DNA from 3 places in the Vibrio tapetis subsp. tapetis genome. Region 2 is predicted to be linked to each of the others. Evidence: riboswitches for the same ligand, from Rfam matches in the RefSeq annotation. Region 2 holds a riboswitch; each other region holds the start of a gene.
What was found. A riboswitch is a leader RNA that binds a small molecule or an ion and turns the genes downstream of it on or off. The one in region 2 is predicted to bind cobalamin.

Region 1: linked by a shared signal. The riboswitch ahead of VTAP4600_RS23655 (cobalt-precorrin-5B (C(1))-methyltransferase) and the one ahead of VTAP4600_RS09865 (energy-coupling factor ABC transporter permease) in region 2 are both predicted to bind cobalamin.
Region 3: linked by a shared signal. The riboswitch ahead of VTAP4600_RS16200 (TonB-dependent receptor domain-containing protein) and the one ahead of VTAP4600_RS09865 (energy-coupling factor ABC transporter permease) in region 2 are both predicted to bind cobalamin.

The regions. Positions count from the first base shown of each region.
Region 1 covers NZ_LT960612.1:1,484,457-1,490,262, reverse strand. Annotated here, with positions in the region: gene cbiE (precorrin-6y C5,15-methyltransferase (decarboxylating) subunit CbiE) at 1-269, opposite strand, end outside; gene VTAP4600_RS23660 (precorrin-8X methylmutase) at 293-946, opposite strand; gene VTAP4600_RS23655 (cobalt-precorrin-5B (C(1))-methyltransferase) at 1,035-2,216, opposite strand; gene VTAP4600_RS26035 (hypothetical protein) at 2,220-2,360, shown strand; cobalamin riboswitch at 2,494-2,694, opposite strand; gene VTAP4600_RS23650 (histidine phosphatase family protein) at 2,729-3,316, opposite strand; gene VTAP4600_RS23645 (DUF2700 domain-containing protein) at 3,597-3,965, shown strand; gene VTAP4600_RS23640 (dicarboxylate/amino acid:cation symporter) at 4,096-5,397, opposite strand.
Region 2 covers NZ_LT960611.1:2,225,678-2,231,483, forward strand. Annotated here, with positions in the region: gene VTAP4600_RS09860 (BCCT family transporter) at 1-1,592, shown strand, start outside; cobalamin riboswitch at 1,782-1,969, shown strand; gene VTAP4600_RS09865 (energy-coupling factor ABC transporter permease) at 2,008-2,685, shown strand; gene VTAP4600_RS09870 (LysR family transcriptional regulator) at 2,734-3,672, opposite strand; gene VTAP4600_RS09875 (MATE family efflux transporter) at 3,773-5,116, shown strand; gene VTAP4600_RS09880 (GNAT family N-acetyltransferase) at 5,182-5,682, opposite strand.
Region 3 covers NZ_LT960611.1:3,592,123-3,597,928, forward strand. Annotated here, with positions in the region: gene fabR (HTH-type transcriptional repressor FabR) at 1-217, shown strand, start outside; gene VTAP4600_RS16190 (YijD family membrane protein) at 234-605, shown strand; gene trmA (tRNA (uridine(54)-C5)-methyltransferase TrmA) at 698-1,807, opposite strand; cobalamin riboswitch at 1,975-2,213, shown strand; gene VTAP4600_RS16200 (TonB-dependent receptor domain-containing protein) at 2,283-4,163, shown strand; gene VTAP4600_RS16205 (Dph6-related ATP pyrophosphatase) at 4,222-4,896, shown strand; gene murI (glutamate racemase) at 4,944-5,744, shown strand; gene VTAP4600_RS16215 (RNA recognition motif domain-containing protein) at 5,710-5,806, opposite strand, start outside.

The DNA.
Region 1 (5,806 bases), on a different replicon from region 2:
CCAAAGAACAAAGGATCACCAGAAGCCAACACAACCACACCGCCTTCTTCGCTTTCTTCCAGTACTTGAGCAAGCCATGTCGAAAAGCCGACCTCCATGTTCAGTACCGTACCCTTGAATTGGGGAAACCATTCAAGTAAGCGCGTGTTACCTGCTAATACACGAGCCTTTTCTACCCTGTTTACCGCTCTGCTCGTCAAGCTTAAACAGCCATCTTCCGGCACGCCGATAACCGTCACAGCCGCTTCTTTTTGCTCAATACACACCATCTAGATGATCTCCTATCTGGCAATTAAATAGATTGAGCAAGCAGGGCATGAATGGTCGACACCACTAATGGACTGCCGCCTTTACGCCCTAAACTCGCAATGAACGGCACTTTATTTTGTTCGTATAGAGCTTGTTTTGACTCGTCTGCCTTTACAAAGCCGACAGGAATACCAATCACCAACGCAGGTTTTACTTCGCCCACCTCGATCATTCTTAGTAGCTCTAACAATGCCGTGGGTGCGTTACCGACGCCAACGATTGCGCCGTCAAGTAACCCATTATCGCGAGCGTATTGCATAGAATGGATTGCACGCGTTTGTCCCGTTGCTTTTGCATCACGAATGACATCTGGATGAGATATAAAACAACTCGCTTCATTGCCAAAGTGATTGAGTCTTGGCTTATTTAAGCCCGTGACGATCATGCTCACATCGGTAATGATGGGTGCGCCCGATTGCAACGCGGCAATACCCGATGCCACGGCATCGTCACTAAATTTAAACAAATCAGCGTATTCAAAATCGCCGGTGGTATGAATGGCGCGACGAACAATGTTCCATTGCTCTGCAGTAAAGCAATGACCACCATGAAAGCGTTCGATTTCGTCATCAATAATGGTGAACGAATCACTCTCTATTTGACGGCCTTGCTGAGTCATTTGACGCATCTTTTCCATTTCACTATTCCTTAATTTTGTTCATCAACCGTGTGACTATTCCAAACGCTCATATCTCAATTTCCCCATAGCTTTTTCTTCCCCCGCCTTATGCCTTAAGCCCTAAGCCTTGAACACAATATTTCGCCAACAATTCACCATTAAAATCAATCAGTCGATATTCAATTGTCACCGCATGTTTAACGTACACAGCAGCATGCTCCGCTGCTTGTTGGCATAAAAGGTCTAAAAAAGGTTGGTGGTTGGTTTCTCGCCATAAATCCAACACGTGTCTTCCGGTGTTTGCTTGGCGTATTTGCGCGCATGCATCGGCATCGAGTTTGGATTGCACGGCTAGGTCAGCAAGCAGAGAAAAATCAATCGCACGGCCTGATACGTGTGTCATCATATGACCGGCCACCATTTTGGCGAGCTTACCAATCATGGCGACAACGGTTACTTTTGGTACTTCGTAGCGTTTCGATGCTCGTAGCCCCACTCCAACAAAATCACCCGCTTGAATAAAACAAAGTGAATCAAGTGTTGGCAGCATGGTCATGGCGGATTTTTCAGAGCGAGATCCGGTAGTCAGCACAACGTGGCGCTGGCCGTTCGTTTGCGCAATTTGTACCGACTGCCTAACAGAGGCGGAAAACGCCGACGTTGAATAGGGTTTCACAGTACCACGAGTACCCAGAATGGATATCCCGCCTATCAAACCAAGTCTCGGACCTATGGTTTGCTTGGCGCGCTCTACGCCATCAGGTACGCGGATTTCTAAACGCATGCCTTGTGCCAACTTCAGCTCTTGGGAGGCCTGAGCCCATTCTAAAAGTGCCATGTCCTGAATATTACGTAGCGGCACAGGATTAATGGCCGCCACACCAACAGGAAGCTCTAAGCCTGGTAAGGTGACTCTTGCCACCCCCACACCACCATCAACCTCAAACCCGGGCTTCTCACCCCAAGTTGAATAACATTGAACTTCAGCGTCGTGGGTGCAATCTGGGTCATCGCCAGCGTCTTTAATGACACCCGTCAGTACGCCCTGCGGGGTAATATCAAATCGCTGTAATGCAAATGTCGCGGGTTCGCCGTTTGGGAGAGTAATTGTGATGTGTTCAAGAGGCGTGTTGTGCAATAAACCATAGACGGCAGCTCGACTCGCGGCAGCAGCGCATGCGCCCGTCGTAAAACCAGTTCGAAGATCCGAACGATTTTTAGAGCGCTTGACTTTGGTTACTGAGGACTGGAGCCCCGTAGGCTTAGTTACCGAAGACGGAGTTACCATGGGTTGGGTTCCCATAAGCAAACGCTCGCTCTAACGCTTAAAAAAGCGCAAGCTCGTTGTAAAATAGCAATGGGTAAAGTCGATAAAAATGTGTGTAACACCGCGCTATTGTCTCGCCTGTCTGTCTCGTTCGTCGGCCTATAAAAGCGTCAAAACCGTGAGTTACAGAAAGTCGAATACTGCCGCGCCCTGCTATAATTTAAAGACAATTATGCAGTAAATTTGGCTTTCACTGAGTAGCCCCGCCCAGTATTCGAAAATTCCATGTCCTTTGCAGATGATGCAAAGGTTAGTAACAGGTATTCTGACTCACGACTAAAACGCATTATCGCCTTCCCAACTCACGATCTTAGAGTCAGTGGCCTTGATAATACTCATCGCATACAGCTGCGGGTACAGTTTAGGATTCTCACCTAATTCCCTGCTCAACGTCCGTTGAGGTCTTGTAAAACAAAACATTACTTATAATAACCAGATGGATTGTAATGGATATGACGAGAACTATAAACCGATTATTTGATTGATTTCATATCTAACAATGTAATTTGACCGTTTTCCGGTATGCCCTCGCCAATTTCCCAGCCTTTTCGCCCATGTGCAAGATTAAGCGCGGTTCGTATCCATTCTCCGTGGCTTACGACCCAAACCGTTTCAAATGGGTGTCTCTTTATTAACGTATTCAGAAAACTCGCAATACGTGATTCAAAGTCCGAATCTGATTCCGCCCCATACTTATTACCAAAGGGTTGATCAAAACGCCGATGGTAGCAATCCCAATAGACTTGATTGGTTACCTGCTTACCCTCTAATTCGCCAAAACGCCTTTCGCGAACGTTGTCATTAGGAATAAGGTAACCATTCACTTGGTTTGCGATAATTCGAGCCGAAGACAAGGCTCGGCCTAAATCACTGCAATAGATAGGAGGATGCGAAGGTTGATGTTCAGTCTTAGCTAAATGAACCGCACGGGAAAAATCAACATTTTGGAAGTGACGCTTCCCAGAAGCGCTGAGTTTACTGTCTTTCCACCCCTGCAATTTCGATTCTAAATTCCATTGCGTTTTTGCATGGCGAACAAGGAGGATACGAGTTTGCGACATTCAGCCTGATCTCGGTTGAGTAATGAGCGTAAATTTAGCGAGAACAATAAAGTTACACCTCAATAAAGTAAAGGGGTTATCCGCTTATTCTGGTTCCTACGGACATACCAATGGCAAGCTCTCTAGTACTCATTATCAACATCGGTCACCTGCAAATAGATCCGTTGTAAGAATTCACTGATTAAAACTTACTTATCACTCGCAACTTTTTCCTAACTCTGAATCGATATAAGGAATATGTGTTAGGTTTCACTCATTTATACTATGAGGCTGATTAAGTATGAAATCTATGTACCTATCTAGATGCTTTTTTGGGCTATTAATACTCGCCAATTCAATTCGAACCTATTTCCCTTCAAATTCACTGCGTGAGAGTTACTTTGAATTTACAGATATTTTCCAGTTTCCTATTATCCTTTTCACTTTAATCGCGCTATTTGGCCTCGCCTATAACAAAGACGTTTTTACCCACAACACTTATCGTGTAATTGCTGTTACCTATATGGTTAACTCACTGTATTACATGTTAATGCCTGTCTTTTTTTATTGGGAACAAACAAGCGATATCGGTGTCGACATCATCATATTTTTGATAACCGACTTTCTAGTATTTGGGTTATTATGGAGCAACAGAAAAATTCAGCAGTAGCGACCTGGCAAATCATATCTGCCTTTTCGCTGTGGCCGTTAAAAACATAAAGTGGCCATCAAAAATGGGTTCCCCCACTACCTTGATGACCACCATACATACTTAGCTTTTAGCACTTCGCTTTTAGCTTTTAAGACTTCGAAAGATGAACCTCTTCTTCTTTCTCGCCAGCTTTAGGGTCGTTGAATCGTTCTAGATCCAAGGCACCTTCAGATTTAGCCACAATACAACTTACTGCGCTGTCACCGGTGATATTAACTGCAGTACGGATCATATCTAGCAGACGGTCTACACCCATAATCAGAGCGATACCTTCTAATGGCAGACCAACTTGGTTTAATACCATTGCCAACATAATCAAGCCAACACCAGGGACACCCGCAGTACCAATAGACGCTAGCGTTGCCGTGAAGATAACCGTTAAATAATCCGCCATGGTAAGGTCAATATTGTAGGCTTGCGCAATGAACGCCGTCGCCACACCTTGCATGATTGCAGTACCATCCATATTGATGGTTGCACCTAGCGGTACGGTAAATGACGCAACTTTGTTATGCACACCTAAACGGTTCTTTACGGTTTCAAGTGTTACCGGAATGGTCGCGTTTGATGACGCAGTAGAGAATGCAAACATCACAGCATCTTCCATTTTACGTAGGAACGTAATTGGATTTAGACCCGCAAAAGACTTCAACATAAAGCTGTAGGTGATCAAACCGTGAAGCAATAAAGTGGCAGACAACACTAAGAAGTATTCGGCCAGATTAAGGATCGCCCCTAAGCCCAAGCCGGTAAACAATTTCGCCATTAAGAAGAATACACCGTATGGTGCAATGTTCATCAGTAAAGCGACAAGCTTCATGATCACTTCGTTTAAATCGCTAAAGACGGCAGCAACACGTTCGCCCGCTTCACCTGCGGCACTGATTGCAATACCGAATAATACGGCGAACACGATAACTTGAAGTGTTTTACCTTCAGCCATTGCGCTAATTGGGTTGGTTGGGAACATATCAATGATCACTTGCCCCAAAGAAGGCGCAGCAGCAGATTGGAACGAATTGGCTGCCGTTAAGTCGGCGCCAGCACCCGGCTGGAAAATCGTACCCATGGCCAATGCCAAAGAAATAGCGATAGCAGTGGTGACTACATAGAAGCCTACGGTTTTACCGCCAAGGCGCCCAAGTGTTGCGACATCTTTTAGAGAACTGGTGCCACACACCAGAGAAACGAAGACTAAAGGAACGACTAGCATTTTTAAACTAGCGATAAAGATTTTGCCGCCAACCTCAAAAAGGCCATTTACGATATAGGCGTCGACAAACCCGTTTTCTGCAAACAATGCGCGAATTATAAATCCTGTCAATATACCCGCTACCATACCGATAATTACTCGACCGGTTAGCGACATTGGTTTTTTGGTATTCTTCATGAACACTCCTTTTGTTGTACACTTTGCCATCATTGCAAAGCGCCAAGGAGATTAGCAGCACATCCAAATTTTTCTGAAATTAAATTTCACCGCTCAATCATTAACGTGATCTAACTCACTACAAATCGCCACGCCGCAACAAAAAACCAACATAAGACCCACCAAGCGGAAACAAAACAGAATAATAATTAAACAAATGCTCCCTGCGCGATATATATCACCATAAACACATAACAATATGAATCTTCCCACATAGTAATCTAATTACATTCTTAGCTCAGTGTTTAGGCTTTATTCTAAGGCTATGCCTATCTTTACCTTGGTCGTTCTTCGCATTTACAAACCAGTAAGTGAACGTATAAAACATAATCATTATTCTTCCCCTAACCCAACCACACAGTGCTTAACA
Region 2 (5,806 bases):
GTATTCTTTATTGGGGTTGTATCGAGTGGGCTTATTACTATCAATCACCGCCATTTCAACTAGAACCCGGCAGTGAAGAAGCCGTTCGCTGGGCCGCAACTTATGGCCTATTTCACTGGGGCCCTATTGCGTGGTCTATCTATTTGATCCCTGCTCTGCCTATCGCGTATTTTTTCTATGTCCGTAAACAACCTGTATTAAAGGTATCCAGTGCATTAATGCCGGTTTTGGGTGAAGAACGCAGTAAAGGCCCATTAGGCAAACTCATTGATGTGCTGTTTATTTTTGGCTTACTTGGTGGTGCTGCCACGACATTGGGTCTAGCGGCCCCATTAATTGGTGAGGGTCTGCACCACTTATTTGGTATCCCACAAACAACCATCAGCCAAATCGCGGTGTTATTGGTGTGTACAGCAATCTTCGCTTACTCCTCTTACGCTGGGCTTGAGAAAGGCATTAAGATCCTTAGCAATATCAACTTCTGGGGAGCCATGGGCTTACTTGGCTTCGTCCTTGCGGTTGGGCCCACTATTTTCATGTTAGAAACCGGTCTAGATTCACTCGGCCGTATGCTTTCTAATTTCTTCGTTATGGCAACATGGGCCGAACCTTTCGGTGGCTATGGCACCTTTGACAATACCCATTTCCCACAAGATTGGACCATTTTCTACTGGGCATGGTGGTTAGTTTTCGCACCAAGCATGGGGTTGTTTGTTGCTCGTATTTCGCGCGGCCGCACAATTAAGCAAATGGTATCGGGTTCCATTTTCTTTGGTTCATTAGGTTGCTTCTTATTCTTTATGATTTTAGGCAACTACGGTTTGTCTTTGCAGCTTTCAGGGCAGTTAGACGTCGTCGAGATTTTGAACAACCAAGGGGCAACTAAAGCTATTTTCTCTATGTTAGACCAACTGCCAATGAGCACCCTTGTCATTGCAGTATTTACCCTGTTATGTGTGATTTTTACCGCGACCACATTCGATTCGATCTCCTACATTTTGGCTTCAGTAGTTCAGAACGATGTGACGGAAGAACCAATGCGTTGGAACCGACTATTCTGGGCATTTACGCTGTCTCTTTTACCGACGGTATTAATGTTCCTCGGTGGATTAAGCACCCTGCAAACGGCCGCAATCGTAGGCGGGCTGCCTCTACTGGGTATCTCTGTGATGCTAATGATTTCGGCGGTTAGGGCTACCTCCCTAGATCTTCGCCATCAAGAAGATTATGTCGAACCAACCATTAACATTGAAGAGCTGCCAGAGATGGATCCGTGGTCAGCAGAAGGAATGGCCTTGGCTCGCTTTGAGAAAAGTCGTGATGCCGCGCAAGAAGCCGCAGAGTACGAGCGCGAAGCCCTGACCGATGTGATGAACATGAGAAAACGTATTCGAGCTTATGCCTTAGAGCATTGCGAGGTGGGTGAATTTGAAGATCATCATTTGCCTGCAGAGATGAAGACTGAACTGCAATCTCTACTTGATAGAGTGCTGGAGGCTAAAACCAGCAAACAAGAATTGTCTGAAAAAGCGCAAGCTGCACGAATGGACTTCAACAAAATCGTTGCTGATGCCGCTCTAATTCAGGCTTAAGTGCTCGATAAGGTCAGACGTAGCTCGCCGTCTGGCCTTATTCATCTCATCCGAGATCTTTTCATCCCCCCCTATTTTCTTACTCACCCCATATAACTTTCGCGACTTCATTGAGCCAGACAACGTATTTGTTGATTGATATCATCATAATTATTTAGCCTGGGAATATACTGCAACGGAAAGTTTACTTTCAACATCAAGGGATTGAGTGGCATCATTGCCATAGGAAGACTGGTAACTCAGGATGAGTTTTATAGTCACTGCCCCCGCAACGGTACGCGCATCATGGAAGAATCAATAACTTGCCACTGGCACACTGGCTGGGAAGGCTGTTTGTAGCGCTAAGTCCGAAGACTGACTCAATCCCACATACTCACGGCTGTTTTACGGGGATGTAAAACCAAGGAGCTTTACTGTGCATATTGAACCGGGGCTTGTCAGCCCAGAAAAAATCATACTAAGTTACGCCACCGCAACGGGCGCGTTAGGCTATCTCGCCACAATTTACTGGCAAGAAATGAATATCCGAGGGGCACTTTCGCTAGCGTTGCGCTCATTAGTGACCACGCTGCTGGTCTTTGGCTGTTTCGAAGTATTACCTCACCATGCGATTGGTGTCTCTGAAGTCCATCTAATACTCGGCTCGACTCTGTTTCTAATCTTTGGAGCAGCGGCGACGGGAATTGGCCTAGTTTTTGGATTGTTAGTTCAAGGTTTTTTGTTCGCCCCCTTCGATTTACCCCAATTTGGTATGAATGTAACCACGTTACTCGTCCCACTTTTTGCCATGTCTTTACTGGCAAGAAAAGTCATTCACAAACAAACCGCATACGTTGATCTGACATTCAACCAAGCATTTAAACTCTCGGTTTCTTATCAGGGCGGTATTGTCATTTGGGTGGCATTTTGGGCGCTGTACGGTCAAGGAATGGGCGCAGAAAACATGCAGTCTATTGCCAGCTTTGGGCTCGCTTACATGAGCGTTATTCTGATTGAACCCTTCATCGATTTAGGAATATTGGCTATCGCCAAATTTGCAAATGCAAACAAACACTCTTTATTCATTACACAACGCTTATATAACGAAGTCTAATAGTGATTCACGGACCACATTGTGCTCCGTGGACGCTTCAGTTTTTCACTAATCGGAAACCACGCCGCTCCAACTATTTTTATTCGCTAACCGCTTTAGCTGCATCAATTCTTTTTCTGTCTCTAGTTTTAACCACTCGATCAGGTCATTGATCTCTGGCGTATGAGTTCGCTGATGACCCAAATATTGCCACGCACTATTTTGTACTCTTACCCCTTCCGGGCAACAGAAGTATTCACGCTCAAGTTCCGGCAAGATTAACAACAAATCCGTCACGGTCGCCCCCTGCCCTGATAAGCAAGCACTTAACGCGAGATCTAAAGTAAAGAAGGTGGTATTTCTTACAGGATGCAGAGTTTCTCTTTTTTCCTCAGCCAACCACACTTTCCAGTCATGGTGATCAAGCGTTGAGTGAATCCGTGGCATCGCCAATATCGAAGCCACATCCCCAGCGTTAGATGCGCACACAGGAGCCATATATTCGTCTCGTAAAAAGAACATATTACTTCTCCCCTGATAACGCTCTCGAATGCGAGTATGGAATATCAATAAATCGTAATCTGGCGTTTCTAAGCACTCATCTTCTTCAATAGAAGGAATGATCACAATCTCATGCTCAGGGTAACGTTCGTTTAATTCTCTTACTTTTGAAATCAGAATCCGCGTGGCAAAACTGAGCGTCGCTTTAATCACAATACGCTTTCGTTTTGGTTCTTGCCAAGAGGAGAGCAACGTTTCAAGCGATAAGTAACTCTCTCGCAAGGCTTGAAATAACTGCAGCCCTTCAATTGTCAATTCAATAGAACGATGTTTACGCTCGATCAATTGCGTATTTAAGTCTTGCTCTAATTGCTTTACTTGCCTGCTGACGGCGCTTTGAGTCACATTCAACTCATCAGCGGCTTGAGTAAAACTCATAAATCGAGCGACAGATTCAAATGCTTTCAAGCCATTATGTGAGTATGGCAAATTTGTGTATGGCGTCATATTAAATTCGCATTCCTTTAGGGAATACCAGAGTGGCATAAATATTAATTGAGTGCGAATAGTTAATCATCTAAAGTTCCGAATTCAACTTGGAGCTTTCATGAAAAACATTCTCTCTCTCGCATTCCCTTTGGTTATCTCCCAACTTATTGCTATGGCATTGGTATTAACTGATGTTTGGATGATGTCTCGCATTAGTGTTAGCGCCATTGCTGCCGGTGGCTTAGGGGCATCTGTATTCTTTCTCATTTTTATGATTGCGAGTAGCACCGTGGGCTGTGTGGCTAACCTCATCGCCATTGCGTATGGGCAGCGCATATCGAGACCCGAGTTTGGCAATCAACAAATCCGTCTTGCGATCAAAGGGGCTGTCTTGTTGTCTGTGATTCTCTCGGTTGTTCTGTTGTCACTTTTTGCTTTTGCACCTAATGTGCTTGCATTGGCTCAGCAACCTCAAGAAATCATAGACCTTGCAATGGAATACGTTGATGCGCTGAAATGGTCGATGCTGCCATCGCTGCTTCTTTTAGTACTTCGCGGATTGACCAGTGCGCTTGGTAATGCTCGCTCCATTATGTTGATGTCGGTTGCAACCGTTGCTCTCAATATTCCAGTGAGTTACCTGCTCGCTTTTCCACTCGGTTTTGGCTTAGCTGGCTTAGGCGCAGGTACGGCCTTAGCTGCAGCGATTGTCATGCTAGGTTATGGGTCTTGGGTCTTTGGTCATGCTCAATATCAGCAATTTGCACCTTGGCTTAACCTTAACGAGTATTCACTTAAACTCACTCTCCCTCTATTAAAAATGGGATTGCCTATCGCCATCGCTGCTTTGTTAGAGCATGGGCTCATTTATGGTGGCACACTCATGGCTGGCACAATCAGCATCGCCGCGCTCGCTCTGCATCAAATTCTATTGCAATGTTTAAGCTTCACTTGGAATGTAAACTTTGGCTTCTCTCAAGCGGCGGCTATTTTAGTAGGGAGAGACTTCGGAGCGGATAATTCAGAGGGCATCAAGCGCACCGTATTTAAGAGCTTTATTCTTGTCAGTATTATTAGCTTAGTCTTCTCTGCCATCTTCATTGCATGGCCTGGGTTAGTTGCCACTTTCTTTGGTCTTACGGATCAAGCGATGATCGACCTATTAACAGCGGTCATTTGGATTGTTGCGGTGAGTTTTATTGTTGACGCTTGGCAGTTATTAGCGATAAACCTACTTCGTGGAATGAAGATTGTTGCCACGCCAACACTGCTCACGGCAATCGGCTATTGGGTCGTCGGTTTACCGGCCGCTTGGTGGCTAGCCGATAAGTATGGGCTAGGTGGGATCTGGGCCGGTATTGGTATTGGTTTGGCCGCTACCGGTGTTTTACTATTAATGCTCTTGGTAAAAGCAATACGTGGAGAAGACACCGCCACTTTAGCGGTTTCTAAAGGATTTTAGGGCGAGAATCACAAGCATCGATCATTCAATACCTCGGCCGCCTTGAGGCTTAAGGCTGAAGCAGATTACAAGAATTTTTCGATGAGGACTTCATCCACATAGACGTCACGGATTTTGGCATGTTTCTTCGCAATGCCAACCACTTCAAAACCTTGTTTTTTATAAGCTGCTAGGGCACGTTCATTATCGCTACGAACATAAGCAAACAGTTTTTCGTAGCCTTTTTGTCTTGCGACTTCAAATGTCGATTGAAATAGTTGCTTGGAAACGCCTTGTCCGCGGCTGTCGCCACAAACAAATGTGCCTATGATGCCCACATGATCAAACGCTTTGGTGTATGAAGCGAATGGCTCTATATTTTGAAAGCCGATAACCTTAGTGCTGCCTTGGTTTAGCGCAACGGTAAACACGCCTCGCTTTGGAAACTGGTCAATGAATTCTTTTTCTTCTTTAACGGTAAAGGTGTTATCCAATACCGTGAACAAACCTTCTGTGATAATCGGGTTAAGAACGTCAATGATACCCTGAGCATCATCGGTCGTGACTTGTCGTACTTCTATCGCCATGCAACTGCACTCCTACATTTCTTTAGCCATGTTTTTACAGGAGTTTTGAAGAGTCGGCAATAGCGCCCACCGGACAATTCCTAGCTATAAGCAAGAATACTTCGACAAAAAAGGCCAACGATCG
Region 3 (5,806 bases), 1.4 Mb from region 2:
CGAATTAACAGAATATTTGGTGTCAACGGGCATGGCTCGAGAAGAAGCGATTGTTCAAGCTGAAGCGTCTGTAACGTTAGTATTCAGTTCTGGGGCGGAATCACTAGATTTAGACTCAGAATCAAGAAAGGAACAAGTTGAGCGCTTAGTCGTTCAACTAAGAATTATTGCAAAAGGTGCATTCTTGTACCGAAAAGAACGTGAATCAACTAAATAGTAAGGCAGGTTAAACAATGTCTAATGAAGCAACTCAAAAAGACTTCGGCTCAGAAAAGAAAACGCTACTTTTAGCTTTGGTAGCAGGTATGTGTGGTAACGCATTATTAGCAGGATTAACAGTTAGCGAAGTTTCGTTCTCTATTTTTCCTCTGATCGCTTTGGTTTTGGCTGTTCAAAGCTTATATCAAGAGTACTTACGTAATCCGGTTGCAGAAGAAATCCCATTAGTGGGCTTAGGTTGTTTCTTCGTAGGTGCATTTGGTTACTCGGCATTCTTAAAAGCTCAGTATCCAGATACAGGTTCGAATTTCTTTGCCATTCTAGTTACCTTGATATTGATGCTTTGGGTGGGTAAAAAACTGGGTTATATAGTCAAACAAGGCTAGCCGTGTAAATAAGCTTAGCTAAGTACACAACAAGAATGAAAAAAGCCGCTATCACTAGCGGCTTTTTAACATCTGCATTTTGCGTTTTCAGTTTATGCTTTTCGTTCTAAAAATACGCCCGCTTCCATGTGGTGGGTATATGGGAACTGATCAAATAAAGCAAAACGGGTGATGTTGTGGGTCTCACCAAGTACGTCTAAGTTCTCTTTTAGTGTTTCAGGGTTACAAGAGATGTACATAATACGCTCGTATCCTTGCACCATTTTACAGGTGTCAATGTCCATACCAGAGCGAGGTGGATCAACAAAGATGGTGTTGCAGTTGTAGCTGCTTAAATCGATGTTTTGCTGTTTCAAGCGGCGGAACTCTCGTTTACCTTCCATTGCTTGAGTAAAATCTTCTGCTGACATGCGAACAATCTGAACGTTGTCTATTTTATTAGCCGCAATATTAAATTGTGCTGAGTCAACGGATGGTTTCGCCAGTTCAGTCGCCAGAACGCGTTCAAAATTTTGCGCAAGAGCCAGAGAAAAGTTGCCATTGCCACAGTAAAGCTCAAGTAAATCGCCTTGACTGTCTTGGGTGCAATCGACAGCCCACTCCAACATCTTCTGAGCAACGATGCCATTAGGTTGAGTAAAGCTGTTTTCTACTTGTTGGTAGATGTAGCTGTCACCGTTCACGTTGAGCTTTTCAATCACGTAGTCTTGATCGAGTACGATTTTCATTTTACGAGCACGGCCAATCAAATTCAAATTGAAGCCTTCGTCGTTAAGGCGCTGTTTTAGTGCTTTAGCATCGGCGATCCAAGCATCATCCAACTGGCGGTGATAAAGCAGTGACACAAGGATCTCACCGCTTAATGTCGATAAGAAATCCACTTGGAATAATTTATGACGTAGGGTCGGGTTGTCTTTCATCGCATCAATGATCAGTGGCATTAAGTCATTAATAAGACGACTTGCGGCAGGGAATTGATCAACGCGATACTTTTCCTTGGTTTCTTGATTGAACATGGCGTAGTACATGTCGTCACCGTCATGCCAAACACGAAATTCAGCGCGCATGCGATAATGTTGTTCTGGTGATTCGAAAACTTCTAATTCAGGCACGTTATAAGGTGCAAACATCTGCGTAAGACGTTCGGTTTTCTCTTCCAGTTGCTCGCGGTAGCGGTCTGGGTTCACATCAAGTGTTGCCATGAGGTCATGCCTATTGGTTTCTAGAAACAAGGAGCGCAGATTTTATTCAATCCACTTCGTTTGTCCAGTTTTGCGTGATTTTAGTGTCTAAATTCAACATATAGACGGGTGCAGTTAACATAATAGCTTATAGCAATAACATCTAGACAACAGACACAGGTCACACTACTATCCGTACCCATGCTGGTGGCCCATAGATGAACATTGTTTCAATGCTTCAGATTGTGAGCCTGAAAAGGGAATCTGGTGAAAATCCAGAACTGACGCGCAGCGGTAATAGAGAACGAATACCTTGGGTAAGACCCGAACACTGTTTAGCTTGCTAAGTGGGAAGTGAGGTACTAGGCGCTTATAGTTTATAGGCATGCTCTTAAGTCCGAATATCTGCCAGTAAATAAAAACACCTAATGTACCTATAAAAAAACAATTAACGGGCATTGGGTGAGGATTTCTCGCGAATTTAGGACTCTAAATAATGAACAAAACAGTTTTAGCGGCCGCAGTGGCGTCGCTGATGACACACATCCCTACATCTTTCGCACAAGAAGCGGCAGATTCCACTCCAAAATCTCAAACTCAAGAAACCATGGTCGTGACAGCGAACCGTTTTGAGCAGCCAGTAGGAAAAGTGACTGCAACAGTCGAGTATGTCACCAAAGATCAACTTGAAAACCTTCAAATAAAGTCTCTGTCAGAGGCTCTTGCGCTTTTGCCCGGAGTACAGGTTGCTCAGAATGGTGGCCGAGGCCAATCAAGTTCTGTTTATATTCGAGGCAGCGCATCTAATCATGTAGTGGTTCTTTATAACGGTGTACGAATAGGCAGCGCTACGACAGGAAGTGCTAACTTTACCGCGATACCTCTTGCTGGTGTAGAGAGAATCGAATTAGTTAAAGGTGCTAGAGCAGCAGTTTACGGAGCAGATGCTATTGGCGGTGTTATAAACATTATTACGAGCTCTGGTGCTAGTGAAAATACTGCAATTATTAAAGCGGGGCTGGGGTCAGACAAATATCGTCAGGCTGGTGCTGGATATAGCGGTAAGCTAGGGGATAAATCGTGGCTTAATCTGTCCGTAAATACTGAAGCGGCTGAAGGGTTTGATGTAGGCGGGACAGGACCAAGCCAACCAGATAACGATGGTTATAGTCGTAAGGACGTAAACTTTGAAGTCGGAACTCTTATTTCTGATTCTTGGTCGGCCAATTTTATGGGCTTCTATCATCATAGTAATAGTGACTATGAAAGCTATGATGGTAAGGCTCCTGATGAGCAAGAATCAGAGCTTTATAATTACGCAGGGTCAATTACTTACGATATAGGTCGCTTTAGTTCGGTTTTGTCGTTATCGACCAACAAAGATAGCAGTGATAATTTTGGTGGCACGACAAACGGAAGCCATCTTGTGACTAAAAGGCATGCTGCTAGTATCGTTAATATATATCGGATTAACGCTCAGTGGGTTATGAATGCAGGCTTAGATTTTACTCAGGACTCAGTCGCAGACTCAAATATTTATAGCAGCGGTAAGTATCAAAAATACGGAAAAACGGGTAGAAGTAATCAAGCTATATTTGTTTCATCTCTGTGGGGTTTTGATAGTACTCAGCTAGAAGCGAGTATTCGCCAAGATGGAAACAGTGTTTACGGTCAGAATACTACTTGGCAGTTAGGTGCGGGTTATCAGCTAAACCAAAATATTAGATTTGTAGCATCAGGCGGAACAGCATTCCAAGCACCAACCTATAATAATTTATATTGGCCTGGTTATGGGAATGAGGATTTACAGCCTGAAGAGTCACTTAACTTTGAAGCTGGCGCGGAAGTGTACACTGAATTAGCTGATTTTCGAGTGATTGGATACTCAAATACAATCACTAACTTGATTAATTATCAGTCTAAAGGTGAAGACCTTAAAAACTCCGACGCACATATTAAAGGAATCGAACTCAGTTCTACATTTGATACGGGTAATTTAAGTCACTCAGTATCAATGGATTTCTTAGATCATAAGAATAAAGTGAACGTTGCAGGCTGGGGCAAGCCGGAAGACATTCAAACTAAGAAGCTTAATCGCCGAGCAAATTTCGTGGCGAAGTGGTTTGTTAGCTATGAATATAATGCTATTCGGACGGATTTATCTTACCAATACCAAGGTAAGCGATTTGATGATACCAAAAACACAACGGAGCTAGCTCCTTATAGCTTGGTTAATTGGTCCTTGTCTTACCAAGTCGACCCTAATTGGGTAGTTCGAGCTAAAATTGATAACTTACTTAACGAGCAGTATGAAACAGCTTATAAGTATAACACTCAAGATCGTGCTTACTACTTAAATACAGCTTACCAATTCTAATTCGACCTAGAATATCAAAACCGCCTACGGGCGGTTTTTTCCTAAATGGAGATACCAAATGACCAAACCAAAAAGAGTGATCGTGAGCTGGTCATCAGGTAAAGACTCAACATTAACGCTGATCAAGCTACTAGAAGATCCGTGTTATCAGGTTATTGGGCTATACACCACTTATGTTGGTAACGAAGTCCCCTTTCAAGTAACGCCCATTGATGTCGTTGCAATGCAGGCTAAATTGACTGGCTTACCATTGATCACCATCGAATTACCTGAAGTCTTCCCGTCTAACGAGATCTACCAAACCAGCGTTGTTGAAGGTCTAGAACATTCGGGACTTGATATAGAAGCCGTCGCATTCGGTGACATGTTCTGCAATGGCATTGTGGAATACCGAAAGAGCTATATAGAAAAAGCGGGTTGGAAATGTGTATTTCCATTGTTAGGAATAGATAGCCAGCAACTCGCGAATGAAATCATAGATAGAAACATTAAAACCTTTCTCGTTACTACGGACAATGAGCGGTTACATAGGAGTTTCTGTGGGCAATGGTATAGCAAAACACTTCTTGAAGACTTACCTAGTGAAGTTGACTCTTGCGGTGAAAATGGTGAGTTTCACACATTAGTTACCAGCGCACCGTGTTTCGATGGCCATTTGAATGTTGTCTTCAATAACCTAGATTCTGGTGAACGCTTTACTCACCAAAGATACACGGCAAAGATTGGCGAATAGATAGTGAAGCAGTATGATTAGCTCGAATATTAAGAGCGAGTATAAAAGTGGCCACTCAAGATAGTAAAACTGTATTGGTGTTTGATTCAGGCGTCGGAGGGATTTCTGTATATCAGGAATTGTCACAGCTGCTTCCTCAGCTTAATTACGTCTATTTATTTGATAATGCCGCGTATCCATACGGTGAACTAGACCAATCGATATTGATTGAGCGAGTTTTGAAGCTTGTCTGTGAATTTGTTCGAGAACATAAAGTAGATATTGTGGTAATTGCTTGTAATACCGCGAGCACAATCGTACTGCCTCACTTGCGTCGTGAGCTCTCTATTCCTGTGGTTGGTGTTGTACCTGCAATTAAACCTGCGTCTCTTCTTTCTTCAAAGTGTATTGGTGTTATTGCTACTCCAGCAACCGTGACTCGACAATATACCCATGACCTAATTAAGAACTTTTCAGCGAATAAACCCGTCAAACTTGTAGGTTCGACAAGGCTGGTGGATCTAGCTGAAGAAAAGCTCAGAGGAAAAGCCGTCTCTTTAGATGAGCTGAGAGACATTCTTTCTGAACTCCAAGGAACCATTGATGTTGCGGTACTTGGCTGTACTCATTTCCCATTATTAAAAGAAGAAATTGGATTGGTACTAGGGCCTGACGTTGCTTTGATTGATTCGGGTGCTGCAATAGCAAGAAGGGTCGCTGAATTATTAGATATAAAGAGTGGTGGTAAGCAGGAATTAGAACATTTGATTTTTTCCAGTGCACCACCCTGGGAGAGTGATGCACTGAATCATGCATTAAAGCAAAGAGGATTCTCTAAGATTCAGATTCTTCCGACTCTGGATGTTTAGGATCGTTAGCAACGCGAACTTTTAAAGTGCGCTCCATATAATCCTTTTCATTTAAGCTAGAG